3 regions of the Halalkalibacter oceani genome follow, and region 1 is predicted to be linked to each of the others. Evidence: predicted binding sites of a transcription regulator. Region 1 holds the regulator's gene; each other region holds the start of a gene.
What was found. The regulator CtsR, encoded in region 1, represses protease genes until heat stress. The targets are predictions, from matches to a motif close to ATGGTCAATAAAGGTCAAACA.
Positions count from the first base shown of each region.

Region 2: a site for CtsR is predicted at 1,878-1,898, ahead of clpP (ATP-dependent Clp endopeptidase proteolytic subunit ClpP). Genes of this name have one in related genera too.
Region 3: a site for CtsR is predicted at 8,848-8,868, ahead of ABMB67_RS16630 (ATP-dependent Clp protease ATP-binding subunit). Genes of this name have one in related genera too.

Region 1 covers NZ_JBEPKD010000044.1:2,315-12,677, forward strand. Annotated here, with positions in the region: gene ispF (2-C-methyl-D-erythritol 2,4-cyclodiphosphate synthase) at 1-44, opposite strand, end outside; gene ispD (2-C-methyl-D-erythritol 4-phosphate cytidylyltransferase) at 41-727, opposite strand; gene ABMB67_RS22745 (PIN/TRAM domain-containing protein) at 971-2,065, opposite strand; gene disA (DNA integrity scanning diadenylate cyclase DisA) at 2,251-3,327, opposite strand; gene radA (DNA repair protein RadA) at 3,328-4,707, opposite strand; gene clpC (ATP-dependent protease ATP-binding subunit ClpC) at 4,873-7,314, opposite strand; gene mcsB (protein-arginine kinase McsB) at 7,334-8,410, opposite strand; gene mcsA (protein-arginine kinase activator protein McsA) at 8,417-8,947, opposite strand; gene ABMB67_RS22775 (CtsR family transcriptional regulator) at 8,964-9,431, opposite strand; gene ABMB67_RS22780 (VLRF1 family aeRF1-type release factor) at 9,651-10,363, opposite strand, start outside.
Region 2 covers NZ_JBEPKD010000021.1:41,433-51,795, forward strand. Annotated here, with positions in the region: gene ABMB67_RS18010 (SLC13 family permease) at 1-958, shown strand, start outside; gene clpP (ATP-dependent Clp endopeptidase proteolytic subunit ClpP) at 1,231-1,818, opposite strand; gene rpoN (RNA polymerase factor sigma-54) at 2,116-3,450, shown strand; gene ABMB67_RS18025 (glutaredoxin family protein) at 3,477-3,725, shown strand; gene ABMB67_RS18030 (sugar-binding transcriptional regulator) at 3,895-4,926, shown strand; gene gap (type I glyceraldehyde-3-phosphate dehydrogenase) at 5,066-6,073, shown strand; gene ABMB67_RS18040 (phosphoglycerate kinase) at 6,166-7,350, shown strand; gene tpiA (triose-phosphate isomerase) at 7,379-8,134, shown strand; gene gpmI (2,3-bisphosphoglycerate-independent phosphoglycerate mutase) at 8,131-9,660, shown strand; gene eno (phosphopyruvate hydratase) at 9,804-10,363, shown strand, end outside.
Region 3 covers NZ_JBEPKD010000017.1:72,951-83,313, forward strand. Annotated here, with positions in the region: gene ABMB67_RS16595 ((2Fe-2S) ferredoxin domain-containing protein) at 1-230, shown strand, start outside; gene ABMB67_RS16600 (nitroreductase family protein) at 227-793, shown strand; gene ABMB67_RS16605 (ABC transporter ATP-binding protein) at 850-1,521, opposite strand; gene ABMB67_RS16610 (hypothetical protein) at 1,523-3,100, opposite strand; gene ABMB67_RS16615 (hypothetical protein) at 3,134-3,898, opposite strand; gene ABMB67_RS16620 (anti sigma factor C-terminal domain-containing protein) at 3,895-4,851, opposite strand; cyclic di-GMP riboswitch class II at 5,161-5,245, shown strand; gene ABMB67_RS16625 (protoglobin domain-containing protein) at 5,256-6,557, shown strand; gene ABMB67_RS16630 (ATP-dependent Clp protease ATP-binding subunit) at 6,659-8,794, opposite strand; gene ABMB67_RS16635 (sulfite exporter TauE/SafE family protein) at 9,044-9,796, shown strand; partial or broken gene ABMB67_RS16640 (transposase) at 10,032-10,253, shown strand; gene ABMB67_RS16645 (hypothetical protein) at 10,345-10,363, shown strand, end outside.

The DNA of each region.
Region 1 (10,363 bases):
ACTAACCGGTGCACATCAAACCCTTGTCCAACTCTTACCGTCATCTGTTTCGCTCCCTTTCCTCGCTTATCAATTGAGCTACTGTCATATCCTCCGGCGTTGTCAGCTTGAGATTATGATAGCTCCCTTCTACAATCACGACCGTCTGACCGAGCCATTCAATCAGACTCGCATCATCGGTAGCTGTAAACCCTGCCTGCTCGGCCTTTGCATGGGCTTCTCGTAACAGCGCTGCCTGGAAAGCCTGTGGCGTTTGCACCGCCCAAAGCTCATCGCGCTTTAACGTTTCCACGACGCTGTCGCCTTCGACTCGTTTTATTGTATCCTTCACCCGGACGGCGGCGATAGCCGCCCCTCTCTCTCCTGCCTGCTCAACAAGTTCATCTATCACCTTTTGTTCAACAAACGGACGGGCTCCGTCATGGACGAGAATAATCCCGTCTTCCAGCAGGCTCTGCAATCCATTGCGGACGCTATCCTGTCGTTCCTCCCCGCCGGCTGTGACCGTTACTTTTTCAAAATGACTCTTATCCATCATCGTCCTCATCAACGCCACTTCCTCTGCATTGGCCACGACAACAATGCGACGGCAATTCGGGTCCTTTTCAAACAAGCGCACGGTATGAACGATGATTTCCTCGCCCTGCAGCTTTAAAAATTGCTTATTCTTACCGGCCTTCATTCGTTTCCCCTGACCAGCCGCCGGGATAATTACACTGTACTTCATGCTCTTCTCTCCTGTCATAATCGTTCTTATTTTAGCATGTTCCTCTTCCGATTACATATATTTTCTTAGAAGGAACGTATCAAACAGGAAAAACGCTGCAAGTATCTCCCCCGAATCAACCGGAACATTTAGGATGCTTGCTGATCTTTCGAGAAAAGGAGAGCCGGTTTGGACATCCCTGACAAGCCAAAAGAGAAGCGCCTCCCTCCTCTTATAAAAAAGAAGGCAAGCGCTACGGTGTCATTATAATGCTTTTTCCAACAGCTTTGGCTTTGCAAAGATCATCCGGCCCGCACTCGTTTGCAGAACACTCGTTACCACTACATCGAGATGCTTGCCGATATAATCACGTCCCCCTTCGACAACAATCATCGTTCCATCGTCTAAATAGGCAACACCCTGGTGCTGTTCTTTTCCGTCCTTGATTACTTGCACATTAAGTTCTTCGCCCGGAAGCACAACGGGCTTTACCGCGTTGGCCAAATCATTAATATTTAAAACCGCTACCCCTTGGAGCTCGCATACTTTATTTAAGTTAAAATCATTCGTTACAACCATACCCGAAGAGATTTTTGCAAGCTTCACAAGCTTGCTGTCAACCTCGGAAATATCCTCAAAGTCACCTTCATAGATTTCAACATTGACCGGAAGTTCTTTTTGAATTTTATTCAGAATATCCAATCCACGTCGACCGCGGTTACGCTTCAGCACATCAGAGGAGTCTGCAATGTGCTGAAGTTCTTCCAGCACAAATTCAGGAATGACCAATGTCCCCTCCAGGAAACCCGTTTTGCAAATATCGGCAATGCGACCGTCGATAATGACGCTCGTATCGAGAATTTTGAGCTGTTTTCCCTTTTTCAGATCAGCTTCCTCTTCTTCCTTCTTTTTGCCGAGGCCGCGGGTGAGCATCGTCAAATTCATCAGCTCATCACGCTTTTTAAAGCCGATTTGAAAGCCGAAATAGCCAAGAAAAATCGTCACGAAGATCGGGAGGACCGTGCTCACAACCGGGATGTTAATCGCATTTAATGGGATCCCAATTAAATAGGCGACAATAAGTCCAATAATCAATCCCATTGTGCCGAATAAAACGTCGGGAATCGGTGCGCGGACAATCGTCTCCTCCAACAGCTTCATCACATTGACAATATAATCAGCCAACCAAAAAGTGGAAATAAATAAGATAACTGCTCCGATAACTGCTCCTGCGTAAGAACTGTCTAACCACGAAGGAACATTACCAATATTTAAGATATGGATAAGTTCTGGGATGAATAGAAAACCTAATGTTCCTCCTACAAGAACGAAGAAAAGTTGAACAATCCCTTTTAACATCCATATTCACCTCCTTTTATTATTATAGACAAGTTCTCGATATCAAAACCTATCAAACTGGATTTCACATAAAATTCCAAGATTATTCTATACTTTTTAAACGCCTTAACCCGCTTTTTCTCTTGATTTTTTTAATTTTTTATTGTACTTTTTTTCAAATGAAAAGTCAACCAATAAGAGTGCGGCTAAATATGGCGGTCAACGAACAATTGCTCCTGAATCCGCGTTAATCCGTCCTTTATCAATTTCGCCCTCGCTTCTCCAATTCCTTCTACTTCATCCAATTCTTCGGTACTGGCGAACATAATGCTCGTTAAGTCGTCATACTTTTCGATCAGATTTTCAATGATGGCCGATGGGAGCCTCGGAATTCGATTAAGGATCCTGTATCCACGCGGTGAAACAGACTGTTCCTGAATATTAATGTTTTTCCCGTAACCGAGCGCCTTAACGATCTCGTGTTCATCAAGCAGTTCCTCCGCCTGCAGCTTCGTCAGTTCCTTCAGAATTTCGTTGACGTCTTGCTTGCGGTCCTTAACATAATCCTTCAAGAGCCAAACGGCTTCTTTTTCAGTATCAGCGACAAGCTCGCTTAATTGCATCGTAATCAGCCGACCTTCATCCCCGAGCTCATTCACATAGTTTAAAATCTCCCGCTTAATCCGCAGGACCATCTGTACGCGGTGGATGACCTGGGTAACCTCATGAAACGTCACGAGCTGTTCAAATTCGAGCGCCCCTAAATTGGTAATGCCCTGGTCCAGCACAGCACGGTATTTTTCCAATGTTTGAATCGCCTGATTCGCCTTCGTTAAAATCACGCCGATATCCTTTAAAGAATAGCGGTAATCACCTTGATACAACGTGATTACATTACGCCGCTGCGAAATCGAAACGACTAAATTCCCCGTCTGCTTAGCGACACGCTCTGCGGTACGGTGGCGGATGCCCGTTTCATTTGATGGAATCCCATTATTCGGGACTAACTGCGTATTCGCATATAAAATCTTCTTGCCGTCATCGCTTAAAATAATCGCCCCATCCATTTTCGCCAGCTCATAAAGGTAGGCCGGAGAAAAGTCGCAATTGATAAAAAAGCCCCCGTCGACAATCGACGGCATATCATTGTGGTAGCCAATGACAATAAGGCCGCCCGTCTTCGCCCTCAGGACATTGTCAATCCCGGCGCGCAGCGGCGTTCCCGGCGCGACCAGCTTTAATACGCTTTGAATGAATTCATTTCTTCTCTGCTCCTCACTCATTTATGATCCTCCTATTCCAACCTGTAGTGCCTCTTCCAATGTCGATACACCAACGACCTTCATCCCTTCAGGATAAGTCCAGCCACTAAGGTTCCGTGCTGGAATAACCGCTCTCTGGAAACCGAGCTTCGCTGCTTCATGCACCCGCTGTTCAATCCGCGACACCCGTCTAATTTCCCCTGTCAGCCCGATTTCGCCGATGACGACATCGGTCGGACTCGTAATTTGATTTCGAAAGCTCGAGGCGATGCTGATCGCGATCGCTAAATCAATTGCCGGCTCATCGAGGCGAATCCCGCCGGCAACGTTTAAATACGCATCCTGGTTTTGCAACAAAAGCCCGACCCGCTTTTCAAGGACAGCCATTAACAGCGATACCCGGTTATGGTCAATCCCTGTCGCCATCCTTCTTGGATTTCCGAAGCTCGTCGGTGAAATTAGTGCCTGCAGCTCGACGAGAACGGGTCTCGTGCCTTCCATCGAAGCAACGACGATCGAACCGGCCGCCCCCTGGGACCGTTCCTCCAAGAAAATTTCCGACGGATTGACGACTTCCGCCAGTCCCAGTTCCTTCATTTCAAAAATGCCCATTTCATTTGTCGACCCAAATCTATTTTTTACAGCGCGCAAAATTCGATACGTGTGATGGCGTTCACCTTCAAAGTAAAGCACGGAATCAACCATATGCTCAAGCAGCTTCGGCCCGGCGATCGAGCCTTGCTTCGTAACATGGCCGACGATAAAAATCGCGATCCCTCTTGTCTTTGCCATTCTCATGAAAGCCGCCGTACATTCCCGCACCTGGGCCACACTTCCCGGCGCTGACGTGATTTCCTCCTGATAGACAGTTTGAATGGAGTCGATGACGACTAAAACAGGCTGTACCTCGTCAATCGCCCGCTCAATTAACGCGATATCAGTTTCTGCTAACACATACAGCTCCTGCGATGATAAGTTCAACCGGTCAGCGCGCAGCTTCGTCTGTTTCACTGATTCTTCCCCCGAGATGTAGAGCACCCGTTGTCCCGTTTCTGCCAGCTTTGCCGAAAGCTGAAGCAGCAAAGTCGATTTCCCGATGCCCGGGTCTCCGCCAACGAGCACGAGTGAGCCTGGAACGACCCCGCCTCCGAGTACCCGGTCAAGCTCCTTCATCTTCGTCCCGATTCGCGTCTCCATGTCGCTCTTAATGGAGATGATCGATTGCGGCTTTGTGTTTCCTGTTGCAGTGGAAGTCACATAGCTTCGACTTGCCTGGCGCGCCGACTGTTCAAATTCCTCCACCATGGTGTTCCAGCTTTGACAGCTGGGACATTTGCCCATCCATTTAGCCGATTCATATCCACATTCCTGGCAGACAAATTTTGTTTTTCGTTTGGCCATCTTCTTGCCCTCCTAGTACACGATGCTTCCTTCTTTCATTGTAGCAGAAATATCAGCCAAGGGAGGGTTTCTCCTATATGTATGGTGAAAAGCCAAGGGATTATGCCTCTCCCTCGGCTTTTCTTGCTTATTAGCCCTTATCTCGAGTCATAAGCGAATCTATATTTACACTTGGAGATTCTCGCGGGTGATAACCGTCAACTCGCCGTCTTTGACGTCAATTAACGCTTTCTGCCCTTTAACGATCGTTCCTTTTAAGAGCTCTTCGGAAAGACGATCCTCCACCTGCTTCTGCAGGGCACGGCGTAATGGCCGCGCGCCATATTCCGGATCATAGCCAATGTCGGTAATTTTATCCTTGGCGGCTTCTGTTAACTCAAACTCAATCCCCTGCTCAGCTAAGCGAACTTTAAGCTGCTCGGCCATCAGCGTAATAATTTCCCGGACATGCTTCTTCTCTAAAGCATGGAAGACGATAATTTCATCGATACGGTTTAGAAACTCAGGACGGAAGCTCCGCTTTAACTCTTCCATCACTTTATCCTTCATATCGGTGTATTCCTGGCCATCCGTTCCTGTCGTAAAGCCAAGGAATTTATTTTTACGCAATGTGCTGGCCCCGACATTTGACGTCATAATAATCGCTGTATTGCGGAAGTCGACGGTTCTTCCTTTCGAATCAGTCAAACGGCCATCCTCAAGCACCTGTAGCAAAATATTAAACACTTCCGGGTGCGCCTTTTCAATTTCATCTAAAAGAATGACGGAGTACGGCTTACGGCGGACTTTTTCCGTCAGCTGGCCGCCTTCCTCATGACCGACATAACCAGGAGGGGAGCCGACGAGTCGGCTTGTCGCATGCTTCTCCATATACTCGGACATATCAATCCGAATGACGGAATCTTCATCACCGAATAGCGTCTCGGCAACGGCACGAGCCAATTCCGTCTTCCCCACCCCGGTCGGTCCGAGGAAAATAAAGGAGCCAATAGGACGTTTCGGATCCTTTAGTCCGGCACGAGCCCGACGAACCGCCTTGGAAATCGATTTAACAGCTTCCTCCTGACCGACGACGCGCTCATGAAGAATTTCTTCCATTTTCAACAGACGGTCTGTTTCTTCTTCAGCCAGTTTTGAAACCGGAATTCCAGTCCAGCTGGCGACAACCTGGGCAATATCGTCAACCGTAACCTCTGTATTTTCTTGTCCCTGCTGCTTCTTCCATTCATTCTTCATTTCTTCCAGTTCTTCGCGAAGTCTCTGTTCGGAATCCCTTAGCGATGCCGCCTTCTCAAATTCCTGACTTTGGACAGCCGCATCTTTTTCTTTACGGGTTTCTTCCAAGCGTCCTTCAAGCTCTTTCAAATTCGGCGGCGCTGTGTAAGAACGCAACCGGACTTTTGATCCCGCCTCATCAATTAAATCAATCGCTTTATCGGGGAGAAAGCGGTCAGAGATATAGCGATCTGACAGTTTAACCGCTTCTTCGATCGCATCATCGGTAATCGTGACACGGTGATGTGCTTCATAACGGTCACGCAGCCCTTTTAAAATTTGAATCGACTCCTCAAGCGTCGGCTCATTTACCTGAATCGGCTGGAAGCGGCGCTCAAGTGCTGCATCTTTTTCAATATATTTACGATATTCATCCAGTGTGGTTGCCCCGATACATTGCAGCTCACCTCTGGCTAGCGACGGCTTTAAAATATTTGACGCATCAATCGCACCCTCGGCTCCACCTGCTCCAATTAAGGTGTGCAGTTCGTCAATAAAGAGGATGACATTCCCGGCCTGACGGATTTCATCCATGACTTTTTTCAGCCGATCCTCGAATTCACCGCGGTACTTAGTACCGGCAACGACCGTTCCCATATCAAGTGTCATGACGCGCTTGTTGCGCAATGTTTCCGGTACTTCGTTGGCGATAATCGCCAATGCAAGCCCTTCGGCAATCGCCGTTTTCCCGACGCCCGGCTCACCAATTAATACCGGGTTGTTTTTCGTCCGTCGGCTTAACACTTGAATGACACGTTCGATTTCCTTGCTTCGTCCGATCACGGGATCAAGCGCTTCTTCGCGAGCAACCGCTGTTAGATCACGGGCCAGACTATCCAATGTAGGAGTATTGGCATGGCTGTTGCCCCCGCTCTGTTGCGATGAGCTGCCAACTTCATTGCTTCCTAAAAGCTGCAAGACTTGCTGACGCGCTTTATTAAGGCTGACTCCGAGATTGTTAAGCACCCGGGCAGCAACGCCTTCTCCTTCACGAATTAATCCAAGAAGAATGTGCTCTGTTCCAACATACGAATGACCAAGCTTTCTCGCTTCATCCATTGAAAGCTCAATCACTTTTTTCGCCCGTGGCGTGTAATGAATCGTTTTTGAACCTTCCTGGCCTTTGCCGATTAACGATTCTACTTCATTTTGAATCTTATCGGAACCAAGACTGAGCGCCTGAAGGGCCTTCGCGGCAATCCCTTCTCCTTCACGGATCAAGCCTAACAAAATATGCTCAGTACCAATATTATTATGGCCTAATCGAACAGCCTCTTCTTGAGCTAATGCCAATACCTTCTGTGCTCGTTCTGTAAAACGTCCAAACATCATTGACGTTCACCTCCATGGATTAATCGTGTTTTTCCTGTTCCAGTTTCATTCTCTCTCTGATTAATGTAGCTCTTCTTTCATCACGCTGGTTTGAAGATAGGACATCCCCGGCATATTGCTGGAGAAAGCCAGGCTGGGTTAAGATCATCAGCTCATTCAAAATCGTCGCGCTCAGCCCTTGAATCAACCCTAAGTCAATTCCCAGTCTAACATCTGATAATCGCTGGGTCGCCTCTTTTGACTCGATTAAGCGGCTGTGGCACAGAATGCCGTACGAGCGGCTGACCCGATCCTCCAGCTGCAGGCGGGAATGATCAAGCAGCATATTGCGCGCAGCTCGCTCCTGCTGAATTAATTGCAGCACGACTCCACGCAAGTCCTCGACGATATCTTCTTCAGATTTTCCAAGCGTAATCTGGTTCGATATTTGAAAGAGATTACCTAATGCTTCGCTACCTTCACCGTAAATTCCTCTAACAACAAGCCCTAATTGATTAATAGCGGGCAAAATCCGGTTTAATTGCTGCGTCATCGCAAGCGCCGGTAAATGCATCATCACCGATGCCCGTAATCCCGTACCGACATTCGTCGGGCAGCTTGTCAAGTAGCCGCGCTTCTCGTCAAAAGCATATGTCAATAACCCTTCTATCCAATCATCAATCGCATTGGCCGTCTGAAGCCCTTTCTCAAGCTGAAATCCCGGCCATAAGCATTGAATGCGTAAGTGATCTTCCTCATTGACCATAATGCTGACGGCTTCCTCTTTATCCAGCAACACGGCTCCATACTTTGATTGGTCGGCCAAATGCGGACTGATTAAATGCTTCTCCACGAGGACACGTTTTTCATTCGTCTTTAATTCATCCATCCGGACGAGTTCAAGCGGGCCGACTTCCTGAAACTCCTGTTGAGTCAGAGCCTCACCGATATGCTTCGAAACTGCATAGGATTCTTCCATCGAGGCAAGAAGAGGAAATTTATATTCCTCCAGATTTCTCGCAAGTCTAATGCGGCTGCTTAAGACGATATCTGAGTCAGGTCCGGCTTTCTTCGTCCATGGGCTGAGCGCTTCGGAAATAAAATCTTGGAGTGACATCTCTTACTATCCCTCCTTTTTATCATTTCGTTGTTCTAATGCACGGATTTCATCACGAAGTTCAGCTGCTTTTTCAAACTCTTCTTTTTCAATATATTGCTTAAGCTCCTGCTTCAGGGCGTCAATTTTTCGCTGTAATTGAATGCCGCCGCCAATTCGCTGCGGAATTTTGCCGGCATGAGCCTGATTTCCGCTGTGGACCCGTTTTAAAATCGGATCAAGCTTCGCTTCAAAGCTCTTGTAACAATGGGCACAGCCAAAACGCCCAACGCGGGTGAACTGCTCATAGGTCATTTCACACTTGTCGCATACAAGTTCCCGCACACTTTGAACCTGGCCTTGCCCTGTTTGTAACGGCTGCTCAAAATGCAAAAGTCCTGATAACAATTGATGGATGGAAAAGCTGTTTGTACCAGGAAACTGCTCTCCTTTTTCCTTCGCACATTGCTCACATATGTGGAACTCCGTCTTCTCGCCATTGATAATTTTTGTGAAATGAAGGCTCGCTTTTCGTTGATTACATTCCTGACAAAGCATTTTTTCCCCCTCCCTGCTATGCTTCTTTATACTTTAACGTTTTTAGCATCGCCTTTAAAATATTGGCACGCACCTCATCGCGATGAGAAACATTCGCCTGATAATGCATCCGGTCAACGGCACTGATCATCAACGTAGCTTCGCGCTTTGTTACAGCCTGTTCCTCATATAAGCGGATAATAATATTCTCGGCCGTATTTTGATCGACCTTCTGACCGATAATATCAATCATTTGATCAAACAAATCAACATGGTCATGGGGACTGATTTTAATGATCCGAATATATCCGCCACCACCTCGTTTACTTTCTACTAAATATCCTTTTTCAACAGTAAATCGTGTTTGAATCACATAATTGATTTGTGAAGGTACACATTGAAACTTTTTGGCAATTTCGCTCCGTTTAATTTCCAGCAAGTCGTCTCCACTTTTTTTTATTGTCGCTTTCAGATATTCTTCAATGAGATCGGATATATTCCTCATAGAGTGTCCCCCTTCCCATTTTTGACTTTGACTATCTTTGACTTTAAAAACATTATAATCGTTCTTTCCAAAAAGTGCAACTTATCTGCTTTTTATTAGTATAGCCATTCCTCTTCGATTGATAACAGTTGTTTCGTGTATGTATCGACTTTTTTAACGACGATAGAGGATAACGCCACGTTGAAAAACAGTGGGGGTCATCCTCTACGCTGTCCTATGTTAAGAAGCCAGTACTTCACTGACCACTTCGTGCGGCTTCACATTGGTGAAATTTTTCTTTACTCTATCAATATGCTTATAAGTAATATGCTGTTCAAATTCCTGCAATAATTCCGGGGGCCCGACTAAATATAATTTGCTCCAGCTCTGTTTTTTTGCTTGTTTTTGAACGATCGCCGCCAGCTGCTTATACCACCTTGCCTGATTCGCTTCAAAGCGTTGGTCGACTTGGTCGCGATGCGTCGCGCCAGAGGCCATTCTGTCTCTGGAAGCAAGACCCTCATATTGTTTCCAATCTTCATCTTCGACATCCCATTGATAGCTCACTTCACTTTCTACTTCTGCTAGGCTTGTCTCAATGATCGTGACCTCTTTCTTTTGAATCAGGACTACGCCTGAACGTGGGAAGGTTTCTTGAATATGGTAGAGCTGATCCAAGACGGGGTGCTTTTCCCAATGAAATTGATTTTCAACATTGACGTTCAATTTTTTCAATACCCAATTTCCATCAGCAGAAGCAATAACAACCACACTTCTTGGCATTTCTGTTTGCAGATCATGCACGGCGCTCGTCACCTGTTTTTTTATTTTTCTATAGTCATTCAGGTACCGGTCGTCACTAACTTGAATATATTCTTCAAGTTTTTTCAAGCCATTTTTGAGACGAATTTTCCATTCTCCTTTTTTCTGGTCCTGGTTTGATTGGTCGGTAT
Region 2 (10,363 bases), on a different contig from region 1:
CAGTATCGGCTACGCTGGAACGATTGGCGGACTCGGTACGTTAATCGGCACACCGCCGAATATCATCCTTGCCGGTCAATTAGAGCAGCTGTTTGGGATAACGCTTTCATTTGCAACGTGGATGTTATTTGCTGTTCCGGTCGTCATTGTCATGCTTATTTTCACTTGGCTCTATTTAAGCAAATCCGCTTTTAAAGTGAAGCTGACTCAGCTGCCTGGCGGAAAAGAATTAATTCAACAGGAAAGACAGAAGCTTGGCAAAATTAAATATGAAGAACAAATGGTCAGCGCTGTCTTTATCTTTGCGGCTTTTATGTGGATTTCACGCAGTTTTCTCTGGTCGGAAGGCGGAATTTATGTGATTCCAGGCCTTTCGGACGGGATGATCGCCGTCCTTGCTGCGGTCTTGCTCTTTACGATTCCAACCCGCTTAAGCGGAGGGCGCCTCTTATCGTGGAAAGATTCACGCGATATTCCGTGGGGAGTGCTGCTCCTGTTTGGCGGAGGGCTCGCCATTGCATCTGGGTTCAGGGAGACCGGGTTATCAGACTGGATGGGTGAACAGCTGACCGTGCTTGATGGCCTGCACTTAATCGTTATTATTACAGCGGCGACGTTGCTAATTATGTTTATGACGGAAATCACGTCCAACACAGCAACGGCAACGATGATTCTCCCTGTCGTGGCAGCATTGGCTCTCGCGTTAAATATTCATCCATTCGCGCTGATGATTCCATGTGCGATGGCGGCCAACTGTGCGTTTATGCTGCCCGTCGGAACACCGCCGAATGCGATCATCTTCGGAACCGGAAAGCTGAGAATAATCGAAATGGCGCGGACCGGCTTCATCATCAACCTCGTCGGCTCGGCCCTAATTGTTGCCAGCGTCTATTATTTAGTCCCACTCGTCTGGGGCATCGACCTCACCACCATCCCGGCGGAACTTCTGCAAGGCTGATCTCAAAAGGTGATTTTCCTTTTGAGATCGGCCGTAAGCAGCGAGAGTCGTCTTCGCAAGGGTTTTGAAGCACGCAGGAAAGCGGGTTTCTTTCCTGCGTGCTGAGCGAAGAACGAAACCGCTGCCAGCCTTGAATCGGCTGAAGAAGAGGAAAAGGAAACTCAAAAGGTGCTTTTCCTTTTGAGATCAGCCGTAAGCAGCGAGGTCGAAGAGTCAAGCCCTGACTACTAATCAAAAAGGGAAGTTCCGCACTCGGAACTTCCCTTTTTGAATTATTTTGTTGTTGCCGGGATGACCTGGTCGATCAAGCCGTATTCTTTTGCTTTTTCAGCGATCATGAAGTTGTCGCGGTCCGTATCCTTCTCGATGACTTCAATCGGTTGACCCGTACGCTCAGAAAGAATCTGGTTAAGTTTTTCGCGCATTTCGATAATGCGGCGGGCGTGAATTTCAATATCGGACGCTTGACCTTGTGTACCGCCTAATGGCTGGTGAATCATAATTTCACTGTTAGGCAGCGCAAAGCGTTTACCTTTCTGGCCGGCGGCAAGCAGGAAAGCACCCATTGAAGCGGCCATTCCGATACAAATTGTAGATACATCAGGCTTAATGTATTGCATCGTATCATAAATCGCCATTCCGGCTGTGATCGAGCCGCCTGGGCTGTTAATGTAAAGCGAAATATCTTTTTCAGGATCCTCGGCCTGTAAGAACAGGAGCTGGGCGACAATCGAGTTGGCGACATTATCGTCGATTCCGCTTCCAAGCATAATAATACGATCTTTTAATAAGCGGGAATAGATGTCATAAGCACGCTCTCCGCGGTTCGTCTGTTCAATAACTGTTGGGATTAAGTTCATTACTAGTTCCTCCTTAATGTTTGATCATCATGTGCAACTTCTATGTACATCATACCTAAATGGTCAAAGAAGGTCAAATGAGAACACTTCTTTTCTTCATAACTATTCCCTATCAAGCTAAATAAACCCTCCTTTCATGTTATCCGTTTTTTGAATTTCTCAAACAGCAAACGTTCCGAATACAAAAACTAAAAAACAGCCAAGCGGTTCACGCATCGTCGGAAGATGTATTGCATATTGATAAGAAAACGCTTTCGTTGGAAAATGTGCTATAATAAAAACGGGAGGAGGTTTGGCATGGAATTTGGACTTTTTCAGCAGCAGTCAACAAGCCTCGTGATGACTCAGGAGTTGAGTCAGGCGATTCGTTTATTGCAATATTCAGCCGCGGACCTGACGGCGTTCCTTCAGGAGCAGGCGCTTGAAAACCCGTTACTGGACGTGCAGGAGCAGCCTGATGAAAAAGTGGTGAAAGAAGAGTTTTCTGATGTGCACGCCTACCCGGTCTATGAGCAATCAGGCCGCGAGGAAAGAATGTCACCGCTTGATTATGCCGTCATCGACCGCAGAAGTTTAAATGATCATTTACTCGCCCAACTCACCGAGTTGCGCCTATCTCACCAAACGAAGAAGCTAATTACTTATTTTATTTATAGTTTAAGAGAGGATGGTTATTTTTCACGGCCTTTTGAAGAAATTTGTCAAGAGGCGCAAATAACCGTTGAACAAGGAGAAGAATTGCTGGAGATTCTGCAACGTTTTGAGCCGGCCGGGGTCGGCGCGAGAAATTTGCAGGAATGTCTGCTGCTGCAGCTGGAGCGGCTGCCGAAGCGTCAACCGTTAGCTGAAAAAATCGTCGAGCTGTATATGGACGAATTCGCCAGGCGAAAATGGAAAGACGTCTCGCTTGCCCTTCATGTAACATTACATGATATCCAGAAGGTCAATGACCTGATCCGAACACTTGATCCAAGACCAGGCTTGCAATTTAGTGCAGAACCGATTCCATTTGTGACGCCAGAAATCAAAATTTTCCGAGAACAGGACCGGCTCCATGTTCAGCTTAATGATGAGCTTATTCCAACGATTCGTCTCAATACCCACTATGAACGATTGTTGCTCAGCTCAAAGGATCGAACCGCTTCAGAATACGCGAAGGAAAAGGTGCAGCAAGTACACTGGCTGATCCGAAGCATTCAGCAGCGGCAGCAGACGATTATCAAAGTTGGTGAGGCGATCGCGAGGCACCAGGTTGAGTATTTTCTGTATAATGGTGTGCTGAAGCCATTGACGTTAAAGCAAATCGCCGACGAAATTGGCGTGCATGAATCAACGGTGAGCCGGGCGACTACGAATAAATATGCGGAAACGCCGCGGGGAGTCATTGAACTGAAAGCTCTATTCTCCTCCGCCGTGAAAACAAGCGTCGGCGACAGCGCGTCGAGCCAATCGATTAAAGAGCATATGAAGCAATTAATTGCGAAAGAAAATAAGCAAAAGCCGCTTTCAGATGCTAAAATAGTAGCGGAGCTTAAAGCGCAGGAAGGGATAACGGTTTCCAGAAGAGCAATCGCCAAATACCGTGATGAGCTGGGAATTCCGTCTTCATCTAAACGAAAGCGTTTTGAGTAAATGAATAAAAAGGGAGATCAGGACGGATGCTAGAGGTAGAGCTGTTGTCTAAAACGGATTGCCCGCTTTGTGATAAAGCAGAGACGGTGCTGGAGGAGCTGAAGCGGGACATTCCGTTTACGCTGACAATTATTGATATTTATCAGGACGATCAGTTGTTGGAAAAGTATCAAATTATGATCCCGGTCGTCCGGATTGGAGCCGAAGAAGTCGATTTTGGCCAGATTTCAAAGGAGAAGGTAAGGAAGCGTTTGCTTGAAAGGGAAGGAAGCTAAGAAAAACGCTGCGCGCTTTTCTTAAAAAAATTCGAGTGAAATATAACTTGTCGCCTGACCTTATCCTTGTTAAAATAAAAGCGTAGATAAGGATCTGGTCTTTTTTTGGCTATATCGGGACAGAAAAAGTCTATGAGGGACATATTATGTCCAACTAGGAGTGTGGCAGATGCAAGGATTATTGGATATCCAAAAGAAATTATTGCCGGATCTGCTTGATGTGATGGTAAAGCGCTATCGGATTCTCCATTATATTAAGCTGATGCAACCAATTGGAAGGCGCAGTCTATCTACAAATCTTCAGCTATCAGAGCGGGTGCTAAGAGGCGAGGTAACGTTTCTGAAAGAGCAGGGCCTTGTGCACTTTGCGACCTCGGGAATGAGTGTGACCGAAGAAGGCGAGCAGCTTTTCAGTCAGCTTGAAGATGTGATGAAGGAGCTTTTAGGATTAAGGCATTTGGAAGTGAGCCTTTCCCAACAGCTCGGCGTAAAGCAGGTGCTTGTTGTCGCCGGAGATAGCGACGAGGATTCCTGGGTGAAGCGTGAAATGGGGCGGGCCTGTATCGGCGAATTAAAAGCAAGGCTAAGGCCAAAGGATGTCGTTGCCGTAATGGGAGGGACAACATTGGCGGCCGTCGCGGAAATGATGACGCCCGATACGCAAACGCGTGAAGTTGTGTTTGTGCCGGCTCGTGGCGGGCTTGGTGAACAGGTTGAGAATCAGGCCAATACGATCAGTGCCGAGTTTGCGAGCCGCGCCAAGGCGCAGTACCGCCTGCTGCATGTGCCTGATCAGCTAAGTGAAGAGGCGTATACATCGCTTGTATTAGAACCGTCCGTGCAGGATATCCTAAAGCTGATAAAGTCTGCTAGCACGGTTATCCACGGCATCGGTGATGCTCAAATGATGGCGGAGCGTCGGGATTCTTCCGGTTCGTTTATCGATAAGCTGAAACGGGAAGAGGCGGTAGCAGAAGCATTTGGCTACTACTTTAACCGGGCCGGTCAGCCGATTCATAAGCAACGAACGATCGGTCTCCAGCTGGATGATTTAGGTGAGCACAAATATGTCATCTCTGTTGCCGGTGGGCGTTCAAAGGCAGAAGCGATTGCGGCTTATATGAAGTACCGGCCGAGCGATGTCCTCATTACAGATGAAGCAGCAGCCAGATCACTGCTACGTGTCCCGGGGAATGAATGAAGAATACAGGGCTTCCTATAGCATGGCTGGAAACTGTCTGATGCATGCGGATGAACTGTAGAAGGTGGATGGAATGGCAATTGACTTTCCAGCACCGAAAATAAACTGAGTAGCCTTAAACTTTTAGGAGGAATGTAAGATGACAACAAAAATTGGAATTAATGGTTTCGGCCGGATTGGTCGTAATGTCTTCCGTGCAGCGTTGAAAAACCCGAATGTAGAAGTAGTGGCGATCAATGATTTAACCGATGCGAAGATGCTAGCTCACTTGTTAAAGTATGATTCTGTACACGGAAAGCTCGACGCTGACGTGTCGGTGCAGGAAAATGCGTTAATTGTGAACGGGCAGGAAATCAACGTTTCTGCTGAACGCGACCCGGCTAAGCTTGCCTGGAATGAGCGCGGAGTGGAAATTGTTGTTGAATCGACAGGCTTCTTCACGAAGCGGGCTGATGCGGCAAAACATATTGAAGCAGGAGCGAAGAAGGTCATTATTTCTGCACCGGCTTCCGATGAAGATATTACAATTGTTATGGGAGTAAATGAAGAAAAATATGATGCGGCCAGCCACCATGTCATTTCTAATGCTTCTTGTACAACAAACTGCCTTGCGCCGTTTGCGAAAGTACTTAATGATAAATTTGGCATCAAGCGCGGCATGATGACAACTGTTCACTCGTATACGAATGACCAGCAAATTCTTGATTTGCCGCATAAAGACTACCGTCGTGCGCGTGCCGCAGCGGAAAATATTATTCCAACGACGACAGGCGCTGCGAAAGCCGTTGCTCTCGTATTGCCTGAGCTTAAAGGAAAGCTGAATGGCGGTGCCATGCGTGTACCGACGCCTAACGTTTCACTAGTTGATTTAGTAGCGGAACTGAATCAGGATGTGACAGTGGAAGAAGTTAACGCCGCATTCCAGGCAGCTGCGGAAGGTCCGTTAAAAGGCATTCTTGCTTACAGTGAAGAGCCGCTTGTTTCAGGGGACTACAATGGCAATCCGGCATCTTCGACAATCGATGCTCTTTCCACGATGGTGATGGAAGGTAACATGGTCAAGGTCATCTCTTGGTATGATAACGAATCAGGCTATTCACACCGCGTGATTGATCTTGTTGAATATATGGCGAAGCAAGGTCTATAATCAAGTAGACGGATGCAGAGAGGAGAAAAATAATTCTGCCTCTCTTTTTCCGCTGTTTGTAGAATGTTTTGGTGAATAAGGAGGTTAGCGGCTTGAACAAAATAACGTTGCATGATTTGGAACTGAAAGGAAAAAAGGTCTTCTGCCGAGTAGACTTTAACGTCCCGATGAAAGATGGGGTCATTACAGATGAAACCCGGATCCGGGCTGCCCTTCCGACGATCGAATACTTAATCGGACAAGGAGCGCGGGTTTTGCTCGCCTCGCATCTTGGTCGTCCAAAAGGAGAAGTGGTGGAAGAACTGCGGCTTGCCCCTGTCGCCACACGCTTGGGAGAATTGCTTGGAAAAGACGTTAAGATGGTTACGGAAGCTTATGGACCGGTTGCGCAGGAAGCGGCAGCGGCGTTACAGGACGGCGAAGTCGCTCTTCTTGAGAACGTCCGCTTTTACCCGGGAGAAGAGAAAAACGATCCTGAACTGGCAAAAGCCTTTGCCGAACTGGCGGACCTGTATGTCAATGACGCGTTTGGCGCGGCACACCGGGCTCATGCTTCGACAGAAGGGATTGCTCATCATCTTCAGGCGGCGGCTGGATTTTTAATGGAAAAGGAGCTGGATGTGCTTGGCAAAGCGCTGTCCGATCCGGAGCGGCCATTTACCGCAATTATCGGCGGAGCTAAAGTGAAAGATAAAATTGGCGTGATTGATCATTTGCTTGATAAAGTCGACAATTTGATCATCGGCGGCGGTCTTGCTTATACATTTGTGAAAGCGTGCGGCCATGAAGTCGGAAAATCGTTGCTGGAAGAAGATAAAATTGACCTTGCCGCATCATTTATGGAAAAAGCGAAGGCGAACGGGGTACAGTTTCATTTACCGCTTGATGTCACCGTAGCCGATGATTTTTCAGATGATGCGAACAAAAAAGTGGTGGATATCGATTCCATTCCCGCCGATTGGGAAGCATTGGATATCGGGCCGAAAACGATTGATACATATCGTAAGGTCATCGAACAGTCGAAGCTCGTCATTTGGAATGGCCCGATGGGCGTCTTTGAGCTTGACTCATTTGCAAAAGGAACGAAAGGTGTTGCTGAGGCGCTTGCGGCGAGCACGGACACGTATTCGGTTATCGGCGGTGGCGATTCAGCCGCCGCGGTGGAAAAGTTTAAGCTTGCTGATAAAATGAGCCACATTTCCACAGGTGGCGGTGCGTCATTGGAATTTATGGAAGGCAAGCAGCTTCCAGGTGTTGTCGCATTAACGGATAAATAAGCAGGAAAGAATTAAAAGAGGTGAAATAATGCGTAAAGCAATTATTGCAGGAAACTGGAAAATGAACAAAACGCTCGGCGAAGCAAAGCAATTTGTGCAGGAAGTAAAAGAAAGCATTCCTTCAGCAGCAGCGGTTGATGCAGTCGTCTGTGCGCCGGCCCTTTTTTTAGAAAGCCTGGTGAAGGAAGCAGCTGGAACGGATTTAAAAGTCGGTGCACAAAATGTCCACTTTGAAGAAAGCGGCGCGTTCACAGGAGAAATCAGCCCTGTCGCTTTGGCTGATATGAATGTCGACTATGTCATTATCGGCCACTCGGAGCGGCGTGAAATGTTTGCGGAAACGGATGAAACCGTCAATAAAAAGGTGAAAGCCGCTTTTGCCCATCAGCTGACTCCGATTATGTGCTGCGGCGAGACGGATGCCGAACGTGAAGCAGGAAAAACAAATGACGTTGTCAAATCTCAAGTAGAGGCTGGCCTAGACGGTCTCAATGAGGAGCAAATCAAACAAACGGTGATTGCTTATGAGCCAATCTGGGCGATCGGTACCGGGAAATCGTCCTCTGCTGATGATGCGAATGAAGTGTGCCGCTATATTCGTCAAGTGGTAGCTGAACAGTTTTCCGCAGAAGCGGCGCAGGCGATCAGAATACAGTATGGCGGAAGTGTAAAACCTGCTAATATAAAAGAGTATATGGCTCAATCTGACATTGATGGGGCACTTGTTGGCGGGGCGAGCCTGGAACCTGCATCGTTTGTCGCGTTAGTGGAGGCGGCTCAATGAGTAGGAAGCCGGTAGCTTTGATTATCCTTGATGGTTTTGCGATCCGTGATGAAGTTATTGGCAACGCGGTGGCGCAGGCCCGGAAGCCGAATTTCGACCGTTATTGGGAGCAGTATCCGCATGCGACGCTGGAAGCCCAGGGCGAGGCGGTTGGATTGCCGCAAGGACAGATGGGAAATTCCGAGGTTGGTCATTTAAACATCGGTGCCGGCCGGATCGTCTACCAGAGCTTAACGCGGGTTAATCTCTCCATTCGGGAAGGTGAGTTTTTTGAAAATGAAACCTTTTTGAATGCGATGAACCATGTGAAAGCAAAGAAAAGTGCATTACATATTTATGGCTTGCTTTCTGACGGGGGCATTCATAGCCATATTGATCACTTGTTTGCTTTGCTTGAGCTGGCGAAAAGAGAACAAGTCGACAACGTCTATATTCACGGTTTTCTTGATGGACGTGATGTTGGACAAACATCGGCCGAAGTCTACGTGCGCGGTCTTCAGGAAAAGCTCGATGAGCTTGGCCTTGGCGAAATCGCTTCGCTGCACGGCCGCTATTATGCGATGGACCGCGATAAGCGCTGGGAGCGCGTTAACAAATCGTACCGCGCGATGGTGTATGGCGAAGGGCCAACCTACAGTGCTCCGCTTGAAGTGATCACGGATAATTACAAGAATGGCATTTTTGATGAATTTATCATTCCATCGGTCATCACCCGCGAAAATGGCGCGCCGGTCGCGACGATTCAGGATGATGATGCGGTCATCTTTTTTAACTTCCGCCCTGACCGCGCGATTCAAATGTCCCAAGTATTTACGAACGATGATTTCCGCGGCTTTGACCGCGGGGAGAAGCAGCCGAAGCGGCTTCATTATGTCTGCCTGACCCATTTCAGCGAGACGGTCGATGGCTTTGTTGCGTTTAAACCGACGAACCTCGATAATACGCTAGGTGAAGTGCTCGCGCAGCAGAAGTTTACCCAGCTGCGAATTGCCGAGACGGAAAAATATCCGCATGTCACTTTCTTTTTCAGTGGAGGACGTGAGGAGCCGTTTCCGGGAGAGGATCGGATTTTAATTGACTCTCCAAAGGTGGCGACGTATGATTTGCAGCCGGAGATGAGCGCCTATGAAGTAACGGAGGCGCTGCTTGCCGATATTGAGGCTGACCGCCATGACGCGATTATTTTAAACTTTGCCAACCCTGATATGGTCGGACATTCCGGGATGCTCGAACCGACAATAAAAGCGGTCGAAACCGTTGATGAATGTTTGGGTCGGATCGTCGACGCGATTCTGGCGAAAGGTGGCGCGGCCATTATCACGGCGGATCATGGTAACGCTGACGAAGTTGTGACATTGGATGGGAAGCCGATGACTGCCCATACGACGAATCACGTGCCGGTTATTGTGACCGAAAAAGGAGTAACGTTACGTACGGATGGGATTTTAGCCGACCTGGCTCCAACGGTGCTGAAGCTGTTGCAGGCTGAACAGCCGCCTGAAATGACAGGGAAGCCATTATTTTAATTTGATAAACTAAAAAAGCGATGAGCGGCCTCACTACAGGTTTCGCGCCTGAGGAGACCGGGGCCCTTTTCTGTAAGCGGGTAGTGAAGCACGCCATCGCCATTTGAAACCGCCCCATATTTTACTAAAGGAGTGAATGTAATATGACAATGATTACAGATGTATATGCTCGTGAAGTACTTGATTCCCGCGGGAATCCGACAGTAGAGGTGGAAGTTTATTTAGAATCGGGAGCAATGGGCCGTGCGCTCGTACCAAGTGGTGCCTCGACTGGTGAGTATGAAGCCGTTGAACTGCGTGACGGGGGCGAGCGTTATATGGGCAAAGGCGTCCTGCAAGCGGTTGATAATGTCAATGAAATCATTGCCCCTGAGCTGATCGGCTTTGACGCGCTTGATCAGGTTGGGATCGACCAGATGATGATCGAGCTTGATGGAACGGATAATAAAGGCAAGCTTGGAGCAAACGCAATCCTCGGTGTGTCAATGGCTGTCGCTCATGCTGCCGCTGATGCGCTTGGACTGCCGTTGTACGTCTATTTGGGTGGATTCAATGCGAAGCAGCTTCCGGTGCCGATGATGAATATCATCAATGGCGGGGAGCATGCCGATAACAATGTTGATATCCAGGAATTCATGGTAATGCCGGTAGGTGCGCCAAACTTCCGTGAAGCATTGCGGATGGGAGCGGAAATTTTCCATAA
Region 3 (10,363 bases), on a different contig from region 1:
GCAAGGATGCGTGTGTGCTGATCGTCTATCCGGAAGGAAGCTGGTACGCCGCATCTTCGGCGGAAGTCGGGCGCGCAATCATTCAGCGCCATCTTGACCCGTCGATTCGCCTGGAGGGTTCATTAATCTATCGTTTTGAAGAAGAAAAAATGACGCCCGCTTTTACGACGGAGCGCTTTAGAGGGATTGCCAAAGGGAAGGATAAAGAAAAAGGAGAGAAGCAAGCATGAATGGGTTTGAGCTGTTAAAAGCGCGCAAGGCGATTCGCAATTACGCGAACAGAGAAGTGGAACGAGAGAAAATCGAACAGCTGCTTGAAGCCGCGACCTGGGCGCCGAATGACCGGCTGCGCGAGCCATGGAGCTTTTACGTCATCCAGGGTGAAGCAAAGAAAAAATACGAACAGCTCGCTGACGGCTATTTGCAGGAGCGTTTTCCAACTAAGCCGACGCTAATTGAAAGCTCACTTAAAGTCGTCAAAACAACCCCGGTGATCATCATTGCCACTGCCGACATCACAGAAAACGAAGCGGATACGAAGGACAACGAATACGCGGTTTGCTGCGCGATTTTTTCGATGTGGCTCGCCGCCGGGGAGCTCGGCCTCGGCTTTGTCTGGCGCACACGCGGCGTCGGCCTCGTCCATGATCAGCGGATTCATGACTTCATCGGCGCGCCGGCGAACAAAAAGGTCGTTGGAACGATCTTTTTAGGCTACCCGGCAGAAGGCGAAACCGAAGCGGAGATGGAGAAGAAACGAACGCCGTATCAGGAAAAGACGATGTGGCTGTAGGAAAGCTGGAAGGGAATATCAATTTCTTTCCCTCTGGCTGAGCCGGGCCGGAATGGTTATTCATGCAAGTATTCCTTCTTCATCTCTTCGGTCAGTGGCAGAAGCCTTGTGTCTGAAATCATGTAGATGCTGTCGCAAAGCTCTTCAAGGTCCTGATGCTGATGGCTTGTCAATAAAATCGTCCGCCCGTTTTGTTGCAGGTCTTTCAACACGTTTTTCATATGCTTATACGATTTGATATCGAGCGCATTGAACGGTTCATCAAAAAGAAGAATGTCCTGGTCCTCCATTATCGCCTGGGCGATTCCGAGCTTTTTCAGCATCCCCATCGAATAGTGGCTGACCCGTGTTTTATCATGGGGGTCGAGACCGACTAACTCAAGCGTATCGATTATTTTTTGCTGATCGATCTTTTTATTGAGATCAGCTAAAAACTGCAAATTTTTCAATCCGCTATATAGCGTAATAAAGCCCGGATTATTAATCAAAACGCCCATCTGATCCGGGAAGTCAAATTTGTCCCCGAGCTTTTCACCGCGGATAAAAATGTCTCCGCTATCCGCTCTGATAAAGCCGGCAATTAGCTTGAAAAGCACCGATTTTCCGCTCCCGTTCGGACCGACGATGCCGACTGTTTCCCCTTTGTTGATCTTTAGCTCAACGTTTTGTAAAATCCGCTTTCCTTTATAACCTTTTGTGACATTGTCTACTTGAATGACTGGCTCCATCTTAATCCCCTCTGTCTAACATTTTTTGATATAGTCCACTTTTCAAACTGGCATAAAGAGTAACGGTTAGCACGGTGAAGATCACCATGATCGTTGAATAGCCGATGCCTTGCCCACCGATAATTTCCTGCATTCTTGCTAAGGAGGAAAGGCCGGCTGGTAAATAGGTCAAAGGTGGCACAGCAAGTAAGGAAAGAACGTACAACAGCTGAATGAAAACGAATCCGGCTACGGCCGTTCCGGTTAAGCTGAATGCGAGCAGGATAAGGAAAAAGCTGAAAATCAGCTCCATCAATTTGCTGCTGACAGTGATCATAAGCAAGGAAATAAGATTGATTTCCTCGACCCCCATTTCCGTAAACAGCAAGGACATATGGTGATAGCCGGTGAATGGTAAATCAAGCAATAGCGCAAGCAGAACGACGAATAAGACGGTCATCACGATGTAAACAAAAAGAAATAGACAAGCGGAACGGATCAGCGAGTGAAACCAGGTTTTTTTATAGGTCAGGCGGATCGTGACGAGTGAGCTTCGATCGGCAGCCTCTTTTTCGAGAAAATAGCACAACAAATAGAGCGGAACACCATTGTAGACAATCATCTGAATGAAATCGATCAAATAAAAATAACCGCTCCCGTGACCGAAAAACTGCAATACAAGCAAATCGGAAAAGGTGAGAGCCTCGTGATTGATCACAAATGAAATCAATGGGACGATGACAAGCACACTGATCACAATCAGGTTTTTAGGCGAAAAAAGTAGTGTTGCATTCCAGAAATCCGTTTTTCCGTGCTTGAATATGGTTGACAAGCTGAATCGCAGCTTTTTATCCCAATATTTTTTTGTGACCAGAAGCATGATCACCATCACAATCAGTTCCACAACGATGAAAGATCCATACTGACCTTTAAATACTTCAATCCCATGATGCAGGATAAAATAATTGTTGAGAAACAGAAAAGGGAGAAGATGATCCCATTCTGTTCGGATGCTAACCAGCATCAGGAAATAAAAGAATGCAAACAAGGCCATCATGAAATGTACCGTTACGTGCTGCTTTAAAAATAAAAAAACCGCGCCGACAAACGTAAGTCCGGAGATGAAATAGAAAACAATCGCTATCATTGCCAGGAAGGGACTTTGAAAATAAGGACTGATGTCGCCGAGAATAAAAAGGTCTGTCTGTAATGCCGCAGGAGTGAACTGATGATGGAAGCGGAGGCCGAGTCCAAGCAAGGCTGCGAGCAATAGATGTAACATGACGAATAAAGCAGCCAGAACAAAAACCGAAAGCAATTGAGCAAGATAATAGTGTAGGAACGTTTTCGACCTGATCCAAATCAATTCCTCGTTATCATTGTTCATGAGGGAAAATAACAGATAAAGAAAGCTGATAATCATAAAATACAACAGATAATAATGATCACTTAAAGAGATAATGATGTATTCCCAATAGGACAATGAAAAAGAGACGGCTAAATCCTTTAGATACAACGAATAGAGTGAAAAAACAATGAATACGATTAGTAGCTTTTTAGAAACAAAGCGAGCGATATACTGTGTAAGTAAGGCTGTCATCGTTCAGTTGATACTCCTTTATACCGTCCAAGCTTATACTTGATAGATAGATTCTTTCTTCACATAGGTAAAATAAGCAATCAATCCGAGGATAAAAAGCAGCAGCAACGCCGGACCGACTAATAACCGATCAAATGTCACGACCTCATCGGATAAAATGCTCGGTTCAAACGAAGTTACCAATCGAAAATAGGGTAAACCGAAAATCGCCAGTGTAAAGTTTTCTAAAATCGTATAAACAAAAGGCCCGGTTAAAATAATAAATAAGTTGTTAATATAGAGCGAGAGAACGAATCCGAATGAGGCGATTAAAAACCCGATAAATGCTTTCCAAAGACTGAGAACGAAACCATAAAGGAAAGGGTGATGAATAAAATAATACCCGGCGAACTGGTGGATGACGGCCTCATAAGCAGGCGCGGAAACGTCCGGCATCACATATAGGCAGACGACCAATCCAGTAAAGGAAACGAGAAAAACGATCAAAGCGCCAATCAATGACACCACTAACCATTTTACCGTGATGTATGTTTTTCTCGATACTCTCGTTAAAGTATGGGAGAGAAAGCCATGTTTTCTTTCAACGTACATTAGCCAACACCCGGGAATGACAGCAAATAAAGGAAAGAAGACGTTAAAGATCTCCCCGGACTGTTCCCATACTTCGATATTGTAATGATACGTATAGCCGTTTACGACAGGGGGGATCGCAAGACAACTGAACAGGACCGCTATCCAAACTCCAACCCATATCGAAAATCTCAGCTTGCGAAGCTCCAATTGAATAAGTTTGATCATAGATCATCCTTTCCATTATATCCTTTATTCATAACGCCGAGACTTGAAGCTCTCACTTGCTGCAGCTCTGCCAATGATGCTAACTCATCGGCAGAACCGGTTACAACGACTCCAAAAATCTCAATATCCTCGACATTTACCGTCTCGCTGTCTTTCGTTATATAATGAAAGATTCTCTTAAACTCCCGGTGATAGCGACCATTGCTTTTTTCATAGCCCAAATTCAGCGCATCGATAAACTGTTTGGCACTGGCTGATGGATTGTTAGCATCATTCGGAAAGCCGTACACTTCATTTGCTGAATTTGGAAACGAAGGGAGGATGATGCCGTTATGATGCTGCGTGTCATTCTCAGAATAGGTATCGACCCAAAACCATTTAAGCGAAACAGAGTCAGGGATCATCGCGCTGGCTTCCTCGACGGAATAGCCACTGTCGAAGGAAAGCGCCATTTCGGCGCTGCTGTCCGGATCTAATTGAGGAAGAAGGGCCAGATCATTCTTGATTTCTTCGTAATCGAAAACGTCGGGACGGTAAAATTCCATGATTCGTTGTTTGCTGTCCGGATCATAAGCCCTTCTCTGCCCAGTAACGGGATCTGGCAATTGAATTGAGGAGACAGTGCCCCGGATCCGTCTGAGCCCGCCGAACAAGCTGTAAGAAACAACATCGTCTCCCCAATCCATTGGTATTCCATCTACTTCCTTATACCTTTTGAACGTGATCGTCCCTCTAAGGAGGCCGCTGTCACTGATTTGATAGCCGGCACTGTGTACGTTCGGCCCTGTGATTTGCTGGAAAAGTTGGACGTCTTCAATCGCTTTTTCTTGATTAATTCTCATTATGGAAAACCAGACAATGCTTGCTACTAGCAAAAGAAAAACTGCCATTGCCAGGTAAACGAGTCGCCTGAACTGACTTTTAGTATCCGCTCTTTCAGGAGGGCTTTTCACTTGAGCGCTCTTCCTTCCGTTTTTTACGATCTTATTTGTTAGAAAATTATCATTTATTACCAATAGAATAGTACATCGGTTTTAGGAAAACAATGAAGATCGCCAATTTTTGACGATTTTTTGAATTAATTCAAATTTAGACAAACTGCTTTATCGAAGTGGATTGCTTACGAAATGATCTAAACAGACAAGCAGAGCATTTTGTTTCCTTTCATCGCTATTTCAACCGTTTTCACAGTGCTAATCAGGATAAATCTGAATTTTACAAAATGAGTTATCTTCTTTTTTCTTTTCGTTTATACTTGAGACAAATAACTTGGGAGCAATGAAGATTCTTCTGGAAATGGGCGCTTTGGGAGAGTTGGAGTGAGTAGCGCAACCGGCCAAACGAAGGAGAGAGAAAAGTGAATTTGTTTGGAAGCAGGAAAAGAAACAACAAGCCAAAAAGGTGGCTCAATAATCATCAAGTTGATGTCCTTATTGAGATCGAAGATGAAAGCATGCAGGACAAGCTGGCGATGATTCAATTAACAGAGGAGGATTTAAAAGCGATAAAACAAGTAAAGCCGTTAATCGAGCAGCATAGCGGGAGGTTAGTAAAGACGTTTTACGAAAAAATGCTGCAAACAAATGAATTAAGAGAGATGATTGAGCAGCATACAGAGGTTGCCAAACTGGAAAAAACGTTGCAACTGCATTTGATAGAATTGTTTCATTGCCGAATCGATCAAGCCTTTCTTGAAAAGAGAGTACGAGTCGCTCAAATCCACTATCGGATCGGGTTACAGCCGGCCTGGTACATGGGCGCGTTCCAAAATTTACAGCAGGCGCTATTTTCTCTCATTAGCAAAGAAGTGGAGATCGAAACGGAGCGTTATACGATCATCTCAGCTATGAACAAGCTGCTAAGCTTTGAACAGCAAATCGTATTGGAAGCGTATGAGAAGGAGACGGTGGCCAAAATTCACGGGCGCTACGACGAAGGGAAAAAAGACTTGCGCAACAAAATTTTAATCGTCAGTGAAGGCCTGGTCGCTCTGGCTGAAGAAACACAGGCCGCAACCAAAGTGCTAACTACGAACCTGGCGGCGATTAATGACAAAACCGGTGAAAGCAATGCAACATTTATGACAGCTACATCAAAGAGCGTGGAGGGAGAGAATACACTCCGGGCGATGCTCGAAAAGATTCGTTCAATTGAAAAATACACGGAGGATATGAATAAAGCGATCGGCCAGCTTAGTTCCTCGACGACAGAAATTACGAATGTCATTACACTCGTGAAAGGAATTGCCGACCAAACCAATTTGCTGGCGCTAAATTCGGCAATCGAAGCGGCCCGTGCCGGCGAACATGGTAAAGGCTTCGCCGTTGTGGCCGACGAAGTGAGAAAACTGGCCGAGCAGACGAAAAATTCCATCGGACAAATTCAAACATTAATCGAGAACTCCAACCAATTGACTGGACTAGTAATTGATTCCTTGCAGCAAGTGGAAGGAGCTGTCTTGACAGGATTGAACGCATCCGAAAATATGCAGGAAATGTATCAGGACATCGTGCGCTCGATCGATCAAAGCGGCCGGACTCTTGGCAATGTGAAGGAGAAGATGGAAGAGCTGATGATGGCCGTCATGGAAATTGAAAAAGCAAGCTTTGAGGTCGCGACCTCAGCCGAGGATCTTAACGGGGCCGTGGCGGAGGCGTAAAGCGCTCCCCGGCAGCAAAAAAGGCAGACGCAATCGGAAAAATTCCTTTTGAGTCTGCCTCTACTTGTTTTGCCAAAAAGGAGAGAAACAGCTGCTACAGCTTACGTAGCAGCGGCTACATAAATCTCTCCATCTTTCACGGTTACATCAATAGCGTGAATCGTCTCTTCTTCGAGCACGAGGTCGGTGATTCTGTCTTCGAGCTGGTCCTGAATCGCGCGTCTCAGTGGACGTGCGCCGAACGCCTGGTGGTAGCCGAGCTCGACCAGCTTTTCCTTCGCTTCGGTTGAAACGGATAAGGAAATCTGCTGTTCAGCAAGGCTTTGCTGAAGTTCATTCAGCATCAGATCAACAATCTGGACAAGCTCTTCTTTGTTCAGATGATTGAATTCAATGATCGCGTCAAAGCGATTTAAGAATTCCGGCTTGAAGTAAGCGGAGAGCGAATCAAGCACGGAAGTTTGCTTGACGGCATCGGTCGCGCCGAAGCCGACGGTGATTTTTTTGTCCGTGATCCCGGCATTGCTTGTCATAATAATGACGGTATCCTTGAAGCTGACCGTGCGTCCCTGGCTGTCTGTCAGGCGGCCATCCTCCAAAATTTGCAAAAACATATGCTGGACATCGGGATGCGCCTTTTCAATTTCGTCGAGAAGAATGATGGAATACGGATTGCGGCGCACTTTCTCGGTTAATTGCCCGGCTTCTTCATGGCCGACATAGCCAGGAGGGGAGCCGATTAATTTCGAGACGGCGTGCTTTTCCATATACTCACTCATATCAAGACGGACAAGCGCCTCCTTCGAGCCGAACAATTCTTCCGCCAATGACTTTGTCAGCTCTGTTTTCCCGACGCCGGTAGGTCCGACAAAAAGGAAGGAACCGATCGGCCGGTGCTTTGCTTTCAGCCCTGCCCGGGAACGGCGGATCGCCTTGGCGACTTTTTCGACAGCTTCCTTTTGCCCAATGACCTTTTTGCTGAGGTTTTCCGCTAAATGCTTAAGCTTTGCCGAGTCATCGGCCTGCAATTTTCCGACCGGAATACCGGTTTTCTTGGCGATGATCGCTTCAATATCCGCAACCTCAATCGCAGCTTTCACATCTTCTTTTGACTGAAGACGGGCTTCAAGCGCGGCCTCCTCGTCACGCAGCTTGGCGGCTGCTTCATAATTTTCGTCCTGAAGCGCTTTTTTCTTTTCATGCTCCAGTTCGGCCAACCGCTTTTCAATTTCATCGCTGCTTGTCACACCAGCTTCTAAATTTTTCTTTGAGCCTGCTTCATCCAGCAGGTCAATTGCTTTATCTGGCAAAAAGCGATCCTGAATGTAGCGGTCTGACAGGTTGACGCAGGCTGCCAAGGCGTCATCCGTATACTGAACGTTATGATAAGCTTCGTATTTTTCCTTTAATCCTTGTAAAATCTCAATGGCCTGTTCCGCTGTCGGTTCGTCGACCTTAACGGGCTGGAAGCGGCGTTCCAGCGCGGCATCCTTCTCGATTGCGCGGTATTCTTTTAACGTTGTCGCCCCGACGACCTGCAGCTCACCGCGGGCGAGAGCCGGCTTGAGAATGTTTCCGGCATCCATTGAACCTTCCGCTGAGCCGGCGCCGACGAGTAAATGAATTTCATCGATAAATAAAATAATGTTTTTGCGGCTTTGCAGCTCGGCAATCAGCTGCTGCATCCGCTCTTCAAATTGACCGCGAATGCCCGTGTTGGCGACGAGCGAAGCGACATCAAGCAAATAAACCTCTTTGTTCTTAAGCTTGGATGGGACGGTCCCTTCATGAATGTTTAACGCCAAGCCTTCGATAATCGCTGTTTTTCCGACGCCTGGTTCGCCGATTAACACCGGGTTATTTTTGTTGCGGCGATTTAAAATTTCAATCACGCGCGCGACCTCATCATCGCGGCCGACTACCGGATCGAGCAGGCCGGCTTTTGCCGCTTGTGTCAGATTACGGCCATATTGATCCAAAAAGCCGCCACCGCCGCGTCCTCCTTGCTGAACAGCCGCAGCTCCTTCATTTCCGGTTGGGTGTGCTCCGCCGAATTGTTTAAACAATTCATCAAACGACATTGGCGAAAACCCGCCTCCAAATCCGGAAGGAATCTTTGAGCCGGCTTGTAACGATTGATAGCATGTATGGCATAAAAGGAGCTGGTGAACATCTTGATTCAATTGAAATCTCACATTTACGGTTGCCTCACGTTGGTTGCAATGTTGACATTTCATCTGATAGACCCTCCTTGAATTAGTTTGACTTTGACTATCTTTGACTATATTATACTTTGACCTTTTTTGACTTTCAAGTGGGTTGCTCAAATTTTTACGAAATAAAGAGAAAACGAAAAAGAAAAGAGCAAATTCAGGCGAAAATCGACTGCTAGAGTCATGTTTTCGACATGTTTAGCGAGTCTCATGAATAATGTAGTGGTATACTGGTAGAGGTTGTGAAGAGGAGAGAAGGAGAGGGAGAGTTGTATGTTAGAGTTGAGCTGGTTTCAGATTGTCCTTGTCGGCATCTGTGCCATCTTTATTGGGATTGCCAAAACGGGCCTGCCGGCGTTAACGATTCTCGTTGTCGCGACAATGGCTTCGATTTTTCCGGCGCGCGATTCAATTGGAATCAGTCTGCCGATGCTGATTACCGCTGATTTGATTGCGGTCGCCTATTATCGTCATACGGTCCACTGGAAAACGTTGCTGCGAATGCTGCCTTGGGTTCTCGGAGGTCTGGCCGCCGGCTACGTGCTATTATTTTTTGTCACCGTAAGCAGACCGATTGAAATTATTTTAGGACTTATTATCATTAGTATGGTTAGTTTGCAAATATACCGGGCAAAAGCTGGGGCGAAATGGCTAACGAATATACCGCAATCGAAGCTGTTTATCGGCGTAATGGGAACTTTGGCCGGTTTTACAACAATGATAGGAAACGCAGCCGGGCCCGTGATGGCTATTTTTTTATTGGCGCTCGCTTTGCCGAAGAACGTCTTTATCGGCACTGGCGCGTGGTTCTTTTTAGCGGTTAATTTGATTAAAGTGCCGCTGTACGTGAATCTCGATTTAATTACTGGAGAAACGTTTCTCTTTTATTTATGGTTTATTCCGATCATTCTGCTCGGTTCGTTGATCGGCATCAAAGCACTGCCCTATATCCCGCAGAAAAATTTCAACCTGATCATCATGGTTCTGGCAGGCATCGGCGGCATCCGGCTTTTGCTGCCGTGGTGACATTTAATACACTGAGAAAAATCCTGTTACAGCAGGATTTTTTGGTAGAAGGATTTGTCACGATCCAGAGCTTCGAACCCGCTCCCGGGATGGGGGGCACGCTTTCCGCAGGAGGGCGTTGAACTAACCGGCCCGGCCGGTGGATTTCAACCTGCCCTCTCCTCCTGCAGGAGTCGGCCCTCCCACCCCGTCCGCTTTGCCTAAGGGGAAAAAAGGGGGTTGCTTGACCGTAAAGAGAGAGATCTATGTAAGACGGAAAGCAACGATTGCACGTGTCTTTGCAGAAACAAAAGCATGGGGTGCGTTTGACAAACCTGAAAGGGTTGGAAAAAAATTCGATGCAGGCGATGCTTGTTTTTGCTGCCATGGACCTAAAAAAATTATCGACTGGCACTGGAGAAACACATATCCTCCAGTGTCACTAACCCAAAAGAGACAAGTTTTGTCTACGGTCTGAAAAATCCTGTTCCAGCAGGATTTTTTTCTTTGAGAAAGAAGTAGAATTAACTCTCTATTTGCAGCAATAATTTAAGGAGAGGGGAGCTTATATGGAAAATACGTTGCTAA